Regions from separate parts of the Exiguobacterium sp. s50 genome, predicted to be linked through region 3. Evidence: riboswitches for the same ligand, from Rfam matches in the RefSeq annotation. Region 3 holds a riboswitch; each other region holds the start of a gene.

The links. A riboswitch is a leader RNA that binds a small molecule or an ion and turns the genes downstream of it on or off. The one in region 3 is predicted to bind S-adenosylmethionine.
Region 1: linked by a shared signal. The riboswitch ahead of KNP68_RS13375 (MetQ/NlpA family ABC transporter substrate-binding protein) and the one ahead of KNP68_RS06650 (methionine ABC transporter ATP-binding protein) in region 3 are both predicted to bind S-adenosylmethionine.
Region 2: linked by a shared signal. The riboswitch ahead of mtnK (S-methyl-5-thioribose kinase) and the one ahead of KNP68_RS06650 (methionine ABC transporter ATP-binding protein) in region 3 are both predicted to bind S-adenosylmethionine.

The regions. Positions count from the first base shown of each region.
Region 1 is NZ_JACSLP010000011.1:18,787-23,357, reverse strand. Features, by position in the region: gene KNP68_RS13390 (Spx/MgsR family RNA polymerase-binding regulatory protein) at 1-191, shown strand, start outside; gene KNP68_RS13385 (methionine ABC transporter permease) at 219-881, opposite strand; gene KNP68_RS13380 (methionine ABC transporter ATP-binding protein) at 853-1,887, opposite strand; gene KNP68_RS13375 (MetQ/NlpA family ABC transporter substrate-binding protein) at 1,897-2,718, opposite strand; SAM riboswitch class I at 2,791-2,895, opposite strand; gene KNP68_RS13370 (iron-containing alcohol dehydrogenase family protein) at 2,936-3,952, opposite strand; gene KNP68_RS13365 (aminotransferase class I/II-fold pyridoxal phosphate-dependent enzyme) at 3,949-4,571, opposite strand, start outside.
Region 2 is NZ_JACSLP010000002.1:156,455-161,025, forward strand. Features, by position in the region: gene KNP68_RS03170 (methylthioribulose 1-phosphate dehydratase) at 1-141, opposite strand, end outside; gene KNP68_RS03175 (2-hydroxy-3-keto-5-methylthiopentenyl-1-phosphate phosphatase) at 138-788, opposite strand; gene KNP68_RS03180 (2,3-diketo-5-methylthiopentyl-1-phosphate enolase) at 785-1,942, opposite strand; SAM riboswitch class I at 2,012-2,113, opposite strand; SAM riboswitch class I at 2,319-2,421, shown strand; gene mtnK (S-methyl-5-thioribose kinase) at 2,503-3,654, shown strand; gene mtnA (S-methyl-5-thioribose-1-phosphate isomerase) at 3,651-4,571, shown strand, end outside.
Region 3 is NZ_JACSLP010000004.1:18,428-22,998, reverse strand. Features, by position in the region: gene KNP68_RS06660 (PTS sugar transporter subunit IIC) at 1-994, opposite strand, end outside; gene KNP68_RS06655 (thioredoxin family protein) at 1,182-1,439, shown strand; SAM riboswitch class I at 1,893-1,998, shown strand; gene KNP68_RS06650 (methionine ABC transporter ATP-binding protein) at 2,076-3,104, shown strand; gene KNP68_RS06645 (methionine ABC transporter permease) at 3,094-3,756, shown strand; gene KNP68_RS06640 (MetQ/NlpA family ABC transporter substrate-binding protein) at 3,787-4,571, shown strand, end outside.

The DNA.
Region 1 (4,571 bases), on a different contig from region 3:
CGGATCACCTTGACGAGATGTCGCTCCGTGAGCTGTACAGCTTCGTGGCGTCGCATCCCCAGATTTTGAAGAGTCCGATCGTCGTCGACGACAATCGGATTCAAATCGGGTTCAGCGAGAAAGAGATTCGTACGTTCATCCCGCGCCATGACCGCATTGCCGAATTGAAACGATTGCTCGACAACAAGTAAGAGCCCTGCCGAAGCAGAGCTCTTTTCTTATGCCTTCTTGAGTCGGGCCGCCAAGCGGTTGCCGAACGACTGAATCGATTGGACGAGTAGAATCAAGACGAAGATGGTCACGTACATGACCTCCGGCTCGAATCGAAGATGCCCGTATTGATAGGCGATATCGCCGAGTCCGCCTGCCCCGACGAGTCCTGCCATCGCGGTCGCCCCGATCAAACCGATCGTCGCAATCGTCAGACCGAGCACGATTGAAGAGCGGGCCTCCCGGATCAACACGTACCAGATGATTTTCCGGGTCGAGATGCCCATCGCTTCATACGCCTCGACGACCCCGCGGTCGACCTCGAGCAGCGCCGACTCCATGAGCCGCGCGATATACGGCGCCGTGAACACGATGAGCGGCAACAGCACGCCTTGGACGCCGATTGTTGTTCCCATGATGAAACGGGTGAACGGGAGGATGAAGAATAAGAGAATGATGAATGGGATTGAACGGACGACGTTGATGACGCTCGACAAGATGCCGTAGAAATAACGGTTGGCGAGCCGCCCGTTCGGTCGCGTCAAGACGAGGAGCGTCCCGAGCGGCAGTCCGATCAACGTCGAGATGACGAGTGCGATGCCGGTCATCGTGAGCGTCTGAATCGTCCCCGTCCAAATCAAGTCACCCCAATTTTCCCAAAACTGAAGCATAGTTCGTCACCTCCTTCACTTTCACACCGCTCGCCTCTAAGAAGCGGACGGCTTGGTCGGTCTGGCCCTCATCGCCGTCCAAATGGACGAGTAGATTACCGACGAGACCTCCTTTAAGCTTTTTGATGCCGCCCCCGATGATGTTCGGCAGCAAGCCGAACCGTTTCGTCAATTGGGCGAGCACGGCCTGTTCACTTTGATGGCCGATGAACGACAAGTTGACGAGCGTCCCGTGCGTGCTCAATTCTTCGACGACCTCTTTCGGGACATCGAGGTTCGTCTTCAAGAACTTGCGCGTCGTCGCATGCTGCGGGTCCGAGAACACGTCGAGCACGTCCCCTTCTTCGATGATCCGGCCGGCCTCGATGACCGCGACCCGGTCGCAGATGCGCTCGATGACTTCCATCTCGTGGGTGATCAAGAAAATCGTCAGCCCGAGCTCGCGATTGATGTCGAGAAGCAGGTCGAGAATCGACTCGGTCGTCTCCGGGTCGAGCGCGCTCGTCGCCTCGTCGCTGAGCAGGATGTCCGGCTCATGTGCGAGGGCGCGGGCGATGGCGACACGTTGCTTCTGTCCGCCCGAAAGTTGCTCCGGATAATGTTTCCGATGATCCGTCAATCCGACGATGTCGAGGTACTTGTCGACGCGTTCGCGGATTATCCGCTTATCGAGTCCTTCGAGACGGAGCGGGATGGCGACGTTCTCTTCGACGGTCGCCGTCTTGAGCAGGTTGTAATGTTGGAAGATCATCCCGATGCGATGACGTAGCTTCGAGAGCCCTCGTTTGTCGAGCTTCGTGACGTCCTGTCCTTCGATTTCGACCTGGCCCGACGTCGGGCGTTCGAGCAGGTTGATCATGCGGATGAGCGTGCTCTTTCCTGCCCCGCTTCGGCCGATGATGCCGAAGATCTCGCCTTTCTCGATGGTGAGCGAGACGTCGTCGAGTGCGGTGACAGCACCTTTATTTACCGTGAACGTCTTCGTGATTCCTTTAAGTGCGATCATAGGCCCTCCTTAAAACGCCGGGACGATTGAGCCGTCGAACGTCTCTTCGATGAACGTCCGGACCTCGTCCGAGTGATAATACAATTTGAGCGTCGCGACGACTTCGTCATCCTTGTTGTCGGTACGGACGACGACGTAGTTCGGATACGGGTTGTCGACCGTGTCTTCATGGAACAAGGCGTCCTCGTTGATCGACAGGCCGGCACCCATCGCGAAGTTCGTGTTGATGGCAGCGAGTGCGACTTCCGGGAGCTGGGTCGGGAGCTGCGACGCCTCGAGTTCGATGAATTCAAGGTTGAGCGGGTTCTCGGCGATGTCACGTTTTGTCGCCTTGTCTGTCAATCCTTCTTTGAGCGTGATGAGTCCCGCTGTCTCATAGAGACGGAGCGCGCGTAGCTCGTTCGCCGGGTCGTTCGGGACGGCGACCTTGTCACCTTCTTTCAAGTCCTCGATGTCGGTCAATTTCTCTGAGTAGAGACCCATCGGGAAAGCGACGGTCTTGAACACGTCGTCGATTTTATAGCCTTTATCGGACTTTTGCAGTTCTAGGAATGAGAGCGTCTGATAACTGTTCACGTCGAGGCTGCCCTCGGCGAGCGCCGTGTTCGGCGTATTATAGTCGTTGAACACTTTGATATCGAGTTCGAGGCCGTCTTCGGCCGCGAGTTCTTTCACTTTCTCGGCGATCTGTTGGTGCGGCCCGCCCGTGACGCCGATCGTGAGCGACTCCGTGCTGAGCGCCTCGCTCGCGTCCGATTGTCCGCATGCTGAGAGCGCGATGGCGGCGAGTAGTGATGTTCCTGCAAGTACTGTTTTCTGTTTGATGTTCATTTGTTTTCCTCCTCCAAAATGAAAGCCCGCTACTCATTCAGAGTGGCGGGCACGACAAGTCAAAGTCGGACACGCTCATCTCCCAGACGATTTCGTCTGTTGGAATTAGCACCATGATCATTACGATCTGGTTGCCGGGTTTCACAGGGCCAGTCCCTCCACCACTCTTGATAAGCAATCGGTCTATTAAGTTGTTATCATCTTACTTTTAATTCTTTTAATTGTAAATAGATAATTGTAAATTTTCAAAAATTATTTTCAGAAAATTTTTATCGAGCGGTTCCGGCAACTGTTGCAGCTCGGTCTCCGTCATGACGGAGTCGACGAGGACCGGGATATGCTCAAATCCGACCCCGAGCGTCTCGAGCGTCGTCGGGGCACCGAACCGTTTCAACCAAGCTTCCAAATACGGAGCATCGGCCGAGCGCCGCAAGCGCTCTTGGATGATCAGGCCGAAGCCGACCTTGTCTCCGTGCAAGAATGAGTGGGTCGACTCGAAGCGGCTGAGCGCATTATGGACCGCATGGCCCACGGCGACGCGTGTCCCGGCGTCACCAAATCCACCGACGGCGCCGCCGATGGCGAGCACGTGATCGACCGCGAAGCGGACGTCGTCACTATACGACTCAAAAGCGTGCTCGCTCAATTCAAGTTCGACGAGACGCCCGCACTGCTCGGCCAAGACGAGTCCGGTGTTGACGCCGGCGTCAGCTGAGCTGTCACCACTCAAATAACGGGCCTCGTAAAACTTCGCGACCGTGTCGATGACACCTGCCCGAAAGTATTCATATGGTGAGCGCGAGATGACCCGTGAGTCAACGATGACCCGTTCGATGACGACGCGGAACATGTCGTAGCGGTCGTAGCTCCCGTCCTCCTGATAGACGACGCTGAGCGGTGTGAACGCCGCACAGTTCGAGGCGAGCGTTGGGACGACGATGAGCGGGACGTTCCGTTGATAGGCGACGAGTTTGGCCGTATCGACGAGCTTGCCACCTCCGACGGCGATTAACACGTCGGCGTCCAACGGTTTGAGCCGTTTGACTTCCGAGTCCGTGCACTCCCCGCTGAACCTTGTTGCCGGATAGTCCGCGATGGCCGGAAAGATGGCTCGGACGACGTCATACCCTTTCTGACCGTGCAGGACGTGGGCACGGCGGCCGTCGACTAAGTCATCAAGACGGTCGAGCGCGTCATCGGCGTGGTCATATTCAAGGACGGCCTGACGAATCATGCGCGCACCTCCTCATAGGCGGCAAACAACCGCTCGATTCGTTCGACGGCCTCGTCAATCTTCGGTTCCGGTGAGACGAGGCCGAAGCGGACGTATCCGTTCCCTTCCGAACCGAAGAAATAGCCCGGGGTGACGGCGACACCGGCTTCATGCAGCAGTTTCCGCGAGAACGACTTGGCATCACCCTCAGGCACTTTCGCCCAGACGAAGAACGAGCCTTCCGGCGGTTCGACGGCCCAGCCGGCCCGGTTCAACCCGTCGATCAGGCGATCACGCCGTGCCTCGTACAGTCGTGCCAAGTCATCGCGAATGGTACGGGGCGCCTCGAGCGCAGCGACAGCCGCCGCCTGGATGGCCGAGAACACGCTGACGTGGACGTGGTCCTGATACGTGTTGATCGCCTCGATGATGTCCGCGTTCCCGACGGCGAAGGCGACGCGCCAACCGGACATGTTGAACGCTTTCGACATCGTATATACCTCGATGCCGACTTCTTTCGCCCCTTCCGCCTGCAGAAAGCTAGGCGGGACATGGCCATCGAATCCGATGCTGCCATATGCGAAATCGTGGACGACCATCAAGTCCCGCTCCCGGGCGAAACGGACGGTATCGTCAAAGA
Region 2 (4,571 bases), on a different contig from region 3:
TCCGCTCGCCGTGACGAGAAATTCGAGCGGATCGTCGGAAACGCGAATCGCCAAATTCCCACTCGTTCCGGGGAACCAGTCGCGGGCGGCGAGTTCGTCTTTAATGTCGGCGAGTTCAAGCCAACGTGTCGCAAGGCTCATACGACCACCTCCTTCAAGTGATGGGTGATGTCGTCAAACGTCTCGAACGGTGCGTAACGGATGCCTGCCGCTTCGCAGAGCGTGATGAGTTGACCTCGGGCGTAGACGAAGTCGGCACGCTTCGCGACCTCGAAGTCGGTCACTGAGTCGCCGATGACGATCAAGCGGTCGGCGGGATTGACGATGCGACGAGCGAGCGTCGGCTTGCAACAGCCGCAATCGTTCGTACATTGTTCATCGCAAGCGTGTGGCCAAGCGACGGTTACCGTCTCAGCGGAGAAGTCGGCGACGTTGCAGTAGATATGCTCGGGGGCGACATGCCCGTCCAAGACCGGCTGCACGAAGAAGTCCATCCCGCCGCTGACGACGTCAAACTTCCAGCCATGGGCCCGAACTTCTTCTAAAAATGCCGGGAACCCTTGGCGGAGCGTGATGCGCTCCAACAAATAATCACGGTAGGCCGGGGCATCTGCGCTCGGCAACAGTTGAAACAGTTGACCGACACCGGAGCGAATCGAAATCCGTTGCTCGAGGACCGCATCTTTCAACTCGACCCAAGCCGGCGGGGCGAACGCCTTCATCAACGCGATAATATTGTCTTCCGCCGTGATCGTCCCGTCGAAGTCGCAGAGGATATGGACCGTCATCGTGACGCCCACGCCTTCAACGCGGTATCGAGCTCGTCCGTCTGTCCTTCGGTTTGGCCGAGAACGTGAGCGATCGCTTGTCGGAAAGCACGAGCCCCGGCGGCTGCGCCGTCCGGGTGTCCGTGAATGCCACCGCCGGCGTTGATGACGACATCCGTCCCGAAATCACGAATGATATCGGCGACGAGTCCTGGATGAATCCCGGCTGACGGGACCGGTAAAATCGGTTTCGACCAATGCGGTTCGGCGCTCTGGTCACGAATCGTGAACGCCTCGTCACGCGGTGTCGCGAGGGAGCCGTACGGAGACGGGAAGAGCGTTAAATCGGCCCCGGCGAGGCGTGGGAGTTTACCGAGTAAGAGCGAATGACTGATTGATCCGGTCAAGGCGCCGGCAAAGGCCGGATGTGCCAAGATGGGGACGTGGATATCCGGATCGTTCGCGAGTTCGCGCAGTGCGTCGAGACCGTACGTATAGACGTTGAACAGGAGCGCTGTCGCACCTGCCTCGATAAGACGGAGCGCCTGGTCACGTAGACCGAACACGGGGCCGCTCAGCGTGATGGCATAGAGGACACGTTTCCCGGTCGCCTCGAAGTGGGCTTGAATGACGTCCGCTCCGATCCGGGCCCGTTCGAGCGATGGGGTGAGCGGGTTGTCGTATAAAATCTCGTCGTCTTTGACGATATCGATGCCTCCGGCGAACTGATCGCGGAGTTGCTGCTCGAGAAACGCGAGGTCACGGCCGATGACACCTTTGAAGATGCTCATGACGAGCGGGCGATCATGAACACCGAGTAACTCGCGAATTCCAGTGACCCCGAACTTGGCGCCTTTGAAATGAGGGGCGAGCGTCTCGGGCAACGTCAAATCGATTAACCGAATCGAATCGTCGAGGGACAGTTTCCCGAACGTCGTCGTCAAGATGGATGAAAAGTCAGGGCTGACATTATGTAACGGGTAGCGGATTGTGAAGCGGCTCGTCGTATCCGTATGTGTGGTCGACACGACCTCACCGCGATACGCCTGTAACTGCTCTTGCTCTAAGTGAGGCAGCTCCGTCCAAGTACCGACCGTCAGCTCGAGGGCGATTTTGTCGGCGACGGTCGCGACCGCGTCCGTTCGTTTGATTTCATATGTGGCAGTGATACTCATATGGTTCCTCCTTCCAGGCAAACAAAAAATGACCCCATGCCGAGGCAAGAGGTCATCATAAAAAATGAACTCTTATCTCTCAGCTTTCGCTGCAAGAATTAGCACCGTGCCATCTCTGGTCGGTTGCTGCGACATCATCGGGCTCGTCCCTCCGTCTGCTCTTGATAAGAATGTGATTTGAAGTTGTGAAATTTAATTGAATTTTTGCACAGAATCATCACGTCGTCAATTCCTTTTTTTCAAAAAAAAATATTTTGGGAAGTTGTTTCCATATATGCACAAAAAAAGACGGAGTTGCGTCGAGAAAATGACGTTGACAATCGTGACGTCGAGTCCGTAATATTCATCACATAAGTTCACCGAATCGAATAACACACTCTTATCGCGAGTTGGCAGAGGGAATTGGCCCGATGACGCCGCAGCAACCGACCACTAGGCACGGTGCTACATCCACCAGACGAATGTCTGACAGATGAGAGGAACAACCATTTTGGCTGTGCCTCTTTCTCGCGGAGAAAGGGGCTTTTTTTGTGGGCAACGTACAGGAAGGGGAAAACATCATGTCATATCAACCATTTACAGAACAGACCGTCGTCGAGCACGTCCGTCAATTAGGATACTTGCAAGAAGGAATCGCCGAGTGCGAGGAGATCGGGGACGGCAACTTGAATCTCGTCTTTCGGATTCGCCAAGGCGAACAGCGCCTGATCGTCAAACAGGCGCTCCCATACGCCAAAGTCGTCGGTGAGAGCTGGCCGCTCACGCTCGAGCGGGCATGGATTGAACAGTTGGCACTCCGTGAGTTTGCGACTGTCGCGTCTCGGTTCGTCCCGGCTGTCCTTGGCAGCGACCGGACGCTCGCTTACACGATTATAGAAGATCTATCTGATTATGAGATTGTCCGCACCGGCTATTTGAATGGGGAGAGCTACCCGGAACTCGCCCGTCATGTCGGTGAATTTTTGGGCGAGACGCTGTTTGCGACGTCGGATTACGCAGCTGGACCGATCGCGAAGAAGCGGATTGAACGTAACTATTACAACCCGGAACTGTGTGACATCACCGAGAAGCTCATCTTCACCGATCCGTTCAAAGACGCGGAGTCGAACAACATCGAGACGGCGCTGCGAGCAGATGTCGAACGCCTTTGGCAAGACCAGGCGCTCAAGGTCGAGGTGACGAAATTGAAAGTCGGGTTTGTCACAAAACATGAGGCACTCCTGCATGGAGACTTACATACGGGTAGCATCTTCGCGACTCAACAAGAGACGAAAATCATCGATCCAGAGTTCGCATTTTACGGACCGTTCGGCTTCGACCTCGGCCAAATCATCGCCCATTTGACGCTGTCGACGTTCCATGACCCGCTCAAACGCTTCGAGCGTTTCACGGACGTCTTGACGGTGTGGGAGACGTTCGAGAAGACGTTTCGGGCCAATTTTGAGCGCGCCGTCGAGCCATTCAATACGGATGGTTTCGTCGACGAGTTGTTGCGGACGGTCTTCAGCGACACGATCGGCTACGCCGGTTGCGAACTCATTCGCCGTGCCGTCGGACTGGCCGGTGTCGCCGATCTCGAGACATTGCCGGAAGCGACGCGGCTCGAACGAAAACGTGACGCGCTCGCCCTCGGGACGGCGCTCATTAAAGAACGCCACAGCGTCGAATCGATTGACGACTTGGTGACACTCCTGTCGGGGGTGCGCGTATGACGGTCCAAAACATCCGCTTCCATCCGCCGACGGACGAACTCATCGTATTGGACCAGACGTTGTTGCCGCATGAAGAGCGTTACGTGACAATCGAGACGCTTGAACAGGCCGAACATGCCATCGAGACGCTCCAAGTCCGCGGCGCACCGGCCATCGCTTACTTCGGGGCGTTCGTCCTCGCCAAAGAAGCGGGACGGTTAGTCGATGACCCGGACTTCACGCGTCGGCTCGACCTCGTCGGACGCCGCTTGATTGCGACCCGGCCGACAGCGGTCAATCTGCAAAACGTGATTGAATCGCTCCTTGATTTAAATGTCGGGGATGATTTTGAGGCGATTGCCGAGGAAATCAAACGCCGCGCCATCGCTTTGTACGACCGGGACGTCGATACGTACCGGGCCATCGGCGAGCATGCACTGACGGTGTTGCCGGCCGGGGGGAACGTGTTAACGATTTGCAACGCCGGTGCCATCGCGACATCGCGTTACGGTACGGCGCTCGCACCGTTTTACGTCGGAAAAGAACGAGGTGTATCCTTCAACGTCTTCGCCTGTGAGACGCGACCGCTCCTGCAAGGGGCACGCCTCACCGTTTGGGAGCTCGATCGGGCCGATATCGACGTCACGCTCATCACGGACAATATGGTGGCTTGGACGATTCAGTCAAAACGAGTCGACGCCATCATTGTCGGAGCCGACCGTATCACACGGACGGGTCACGTCGCCAATAAAATCGGGACGTTGCAGCTCGCCGTCCTCGCCAAACATTACGGCATTCCGTTCTATGTCGCGGCGCCGCATTCGACGTTCGATTTGACGGCGGATGACACGATTGAAATCGAGGAGCGGAACTCGTCAGAAGTGACACATATCGGCGGTCAACCGACGGCGCCTGTCGGTATCACCGTCTTCAATCCG
Region 3 (4,571 bases):
GATAGAACAGAATCCCGAGTGCGATTGGGATGAGCCCGAACAAGACGACGACAAGCATGACGTTCCAGAGCGCGAATCCTCCCGGCATCAAATGCAAGGCGTTGACCGGACCGATTAGACCCGAGACGCCGAATCCGGCACTGATTGGCGTGCCTTCAATCCGAAGGATACCTGCGAGCGCTCCGAGAATGGCCGCATTGGCGAGCACGGGCAACATCATGATCGGACGACGGACGAAGTTCGCCATTTGAATCTTCGGTGAGCCGAGGAAGTGGGCGATCGACGTTCCCGTCGCGTTCATCTGCCAGCCAGCGATGGCGAGACCGAAGCCGGCAGCGACGACGCCAAGGTTGGCGGCCCCGGCAGCGACACCAGACAGGCTGATGGCTGTGGCAATCCCGACCGTGGAGATTGGCGATACGATGATGAGCGAGAACGCCATCGCGATCAACATGCCCATCACGATCGGTTGCAGTTCAGTCATCGTCATGATGATCGTTCCGACGTACGTCGTGATTTGTGAGATGTATGTGAGCAGGAACGCCCCGATGCCTCCAGCGACGACGATGACCGTCATCGGCAAGACGAGCACCGTGTATGTCTTCAAGCGTGGCGACAACTGCATGACGAGGAACGTCGCGAGAGCGGCCGTCACACCAGCCGTGATGACGTCACCGATTCCGGCCATGAGGAACGCGCCTTCCTCGATGCGGATGGCGCCACTTCCGACCTGGGTCGCGATGCCGATCGTCCCGGCCTCGAGCGCCGATCGTCCGAACTGCATGGCGACGGCGACACCGATGATGACCGGTAAGAGGCGCATCGCAATCGTCGTCGCATCTAAGATGAACTGCAAGGACGGAAAATAAGGCAAGATGGCTTTCGTTAATTCACCGAGCAAAGCGCTCGGGATGAGGGCAATGAGAATGGCAAGACTGAGGCCGTTCAAGACGTTCATTAAAAATTGTTTTCCGGTAAGCTTCTCTTCCGTCATTGGGGATTCACCTGTCCTTTTCTACTGGTTTGCTGTTATGTACAAAAGCGATAAAGTTAATGACCATACTATGCCTCTTTCTGCCGAGCGTCAACCAGAAATGTTGAAATGTTCAGAATTTTCCATTTGAGCACAACTTTTGAACCGACTGGGCCGGATTCATATACTTAGAAGAGAGGTGAGCAAAATGATGACAGACGGATTCTTATATATATACGCCCCAATGTGCGGTACATGCGCCGTGGCTGAGCGGATGCTCTCGGTCGTCGAGGCGGTCGACCCAGAATTGAAGATTGAAAAACGCGATGCCAACTTTATCCCGAACGAGCTCGAGGCATATCAGGTTATGAGTGTCCCGGCGCTATTGAAGCTAGAGAATGGCCAAGTTCGCAATCGTTTGTACGCGTTTCAAAACGTCCAGCACGTCCTATCTTTCGTTAAATGAGATAGGATGATTAGAATAATCTGAAAATTTTAAATAATCAGTTGACACAGAAAGTTCACGAATGATATATTCATTACAACATCTTACTTGAACACAACATAGGACGAGATTTTCCCGTCATCAAGACGTTTTCGAACAACCGCTGCATGAGCTTACGCGATTTCAGGTGGACCTTCCCTTCGATTGTCCCCCAAAAAAATCAAGCGTCGGGGCACCGGTCGCGTAATTGCATGGTCCGTTCGAAGACCGAGTGATGGTTGGGTAAAAATCCCCCATATAAGGATGAATGCTCTGATCGGGCAAAAGAGGTTCATCTATGGGTTGTCCTTCAGTGACTCAAGGTGCTACGTTCTGTGTCATCCTCGGATGGCACCTTTTTTTATTTTGCTGAAAAAAATAGTTTGACATGAAAATAATGTGTCGCTATGATAAAGCTAATCAAATACGCAACCACTCTTATCAAGAGAGGCTGAGGGACTGGCCCTATGACGCCCAGCAACCGCGGAGCAATCCGAAATGGTGCTAATTCCAGCAAGGTGTATACCTTGGAAGATGAGAGCAATCGTTGTCCGTACGATAAAGTACGCACGTTTGCTCAAACGTGCGTACTTTTTTTGTTGTCAGGAGGGAAATGGATTGATTCAATTACGCAATGTGGCCAAATGGTTCGACACGAAAAACGGTCGGGTCCAGGCGGTCGATGATGTGTCGCTTACAATCGAAAGCGGCGAAATTTTTGGAATAATCGGATATTCAGGTGCGGGGAAGTCGACGCTCATCCGCTTGCTCAACCGACTCGAGGCACCGTCAAGCGGTGAAATCGTGGTCGCCGGCAGCGAGCTGACGAAACTCACACCAAAGGAACTACGCGGGGTACGTAAAAACGTCTCGATGGTGTTCCAACACTTCAACTTGTTATGGTCGCGCACAGTCGCTGAGAATATCAGCTTCCCGCTCGAACTCATCGGGGTACCGGCGAGCGAGCGCAAACGCCGCGTTCAAGAACTCGTCGAACTCGTCGGCCTCGCCGGACGAGAAGATAGCTATCCGTCACAGCTATCGGGCGGCCAAAAGCAGCGAGTCGGGATAGCCCGTGCGCTCGCTACGAATCCAGAAGTGCTCCTCTGCGATGAAGCGACGAGCGCACTCGACCCGAAGACGACGGATTCGATTCTCGAACTGCTCGTCAGCATCAACAAGAAACTCGGTTTGACGATCGTCCTCATCACCCATGAGATGCACGTCATCCAAAAGATTTGTCACCGTGTCGCCGTCATGGAGGCCGGAAAGGTCGTCGAGACCGGGCAAGTCGCCGACGTGTTCCAACACCCGAAACAGCCAATCACGAAAGAGTTCGTCAAACAGATCGGCGCGGTCGAAGACATGTCGCTAACGTTCGAACATTTGAAAGCTCGTTATCCGAGCGGTCAAATCGTCAAGCTCAAATTCTTGAACGAGACGGCCGAACAACCGATTCTGTCGGAAGTGTTGAAGCAGCATGACATCGGCTTCAACATCATCGGCGGAAACGTGACGCAGTCACAAGTCGGTGCCCTCGGGACATTATTCATCCAATTGATCGGAGAGCCGGCTGAAGTCGAGCGGGCCATCGCCTCAATCCGATCACAGGCAGTGGAAGTGGAGGTAGAAAGCGATGTTTCCTAATGTAGATTGGCAAGTCATGTTAGAACAGACGTGGGAGACGCTCTATATGACGCTCGTCGCCGGAGCCGCGACGTTCGTCATCGGTCTCGCCCTCGGGATGCTCCTATATGTCACAAACGAGCCGCTCATGATGAAGAACCGTCCGATTTACACGGTCATCAGCGCGGTCGTCAACATCTTCCGGTCAATCCCGTTCATCATTTTGATTATCTTGCTCATCCCGTTCACGTTACTCGTCGTCGGGACGATGCTCGGGTCAACGGCAGCACTGCCGGCACTGATCATCGGTGCGGCCCCGTTCTATGCTCGGATGGTCGAGCTCGCGCTTCGCGAAGTCGACCGCGGCGTCATCGAGGCGGCTGAGTCGATGGGTGCGACAAAATGGCAGATCGTCTATAAAGTATTGTTCCCAGAAGCATTGCCGGCCATCGTGTCAGGCATCACGGTCACGATCGTCGCGATCGTCGGTTACACGGCGATGGCAGGGGTCGTCGGCGGTGGAGGACTCGGGAACTTGGCGTTCCTCGAAGGCTTCCAGCGTTCACAAAGTGACGTCACGTTCGTCGCGACCGTCTTAATCTTGGTCATCGTCTTCGTCATTCAGTTCATCGGCGATCGACTCGTATCTGTAATTGATAAGCGTTCTGCTTAATCTAAATAGAAAATTTGGAGGGGTTTTATAATGAAATCATGGAAAACAGTACTCGGTTTAACGGCAGCTTCAGCACTTACGATTCTCGCGGCTTGCGGCGGTGGGGATTCAGAATCAGGTTCAGGCGATGACAAGACACTCGTCGTCGGCGCATCAAACGTCCCGCACGCTGAGATTTTAGAGCACGTCCAAGACGAATACGAAGAGAAGGGCTATACGCTCGAAATCAAGAAGTTCCAAGACTACGTCCTCCCGAACAAGACGCTCGCAGACGGTGAATTGGACGCGAACTACTTCCAACACGAACCGTACCTCGAGTCACAAATGGCTGAAAACAAAGACTACAAATTCGCTTCAGCTGGCGGCGTTCACATCGAGCCAATCGGTGTGTACTCGAAAGATTACGCATCACTCGATGAGCTTCCAGAAGGCGCGGAAATCATCATGAGCTCGTCGGTCGCTGACCACGGACGTATCCTCACGATGCTTCAATCTGAAGGCTTGCTTACACTCGCGGAAGGCAAGACAACGGACGCGACGGTTTCAGACATCGTCGACAACCCGAAAAACTTGGAGTTCAAGACGGACGTCGAAGCGGCACTTCTCCCGCAAGCGTTCAACAACGGTGAAGGGGACGCGGTCCTCATCAACACGAACTACGCGATTGATGCCGGCCTCAACCCACTCGAAGACGCAATCGCTCTCGAAGGTGAAGATTCACCGTACGTCAACTTGATCGTCACACGTGAAGGCGACGAAGATGATGAGCGCGTCAAGGCACTCCTTGAAGTCCTCACGTCAGAAGAAACACAACA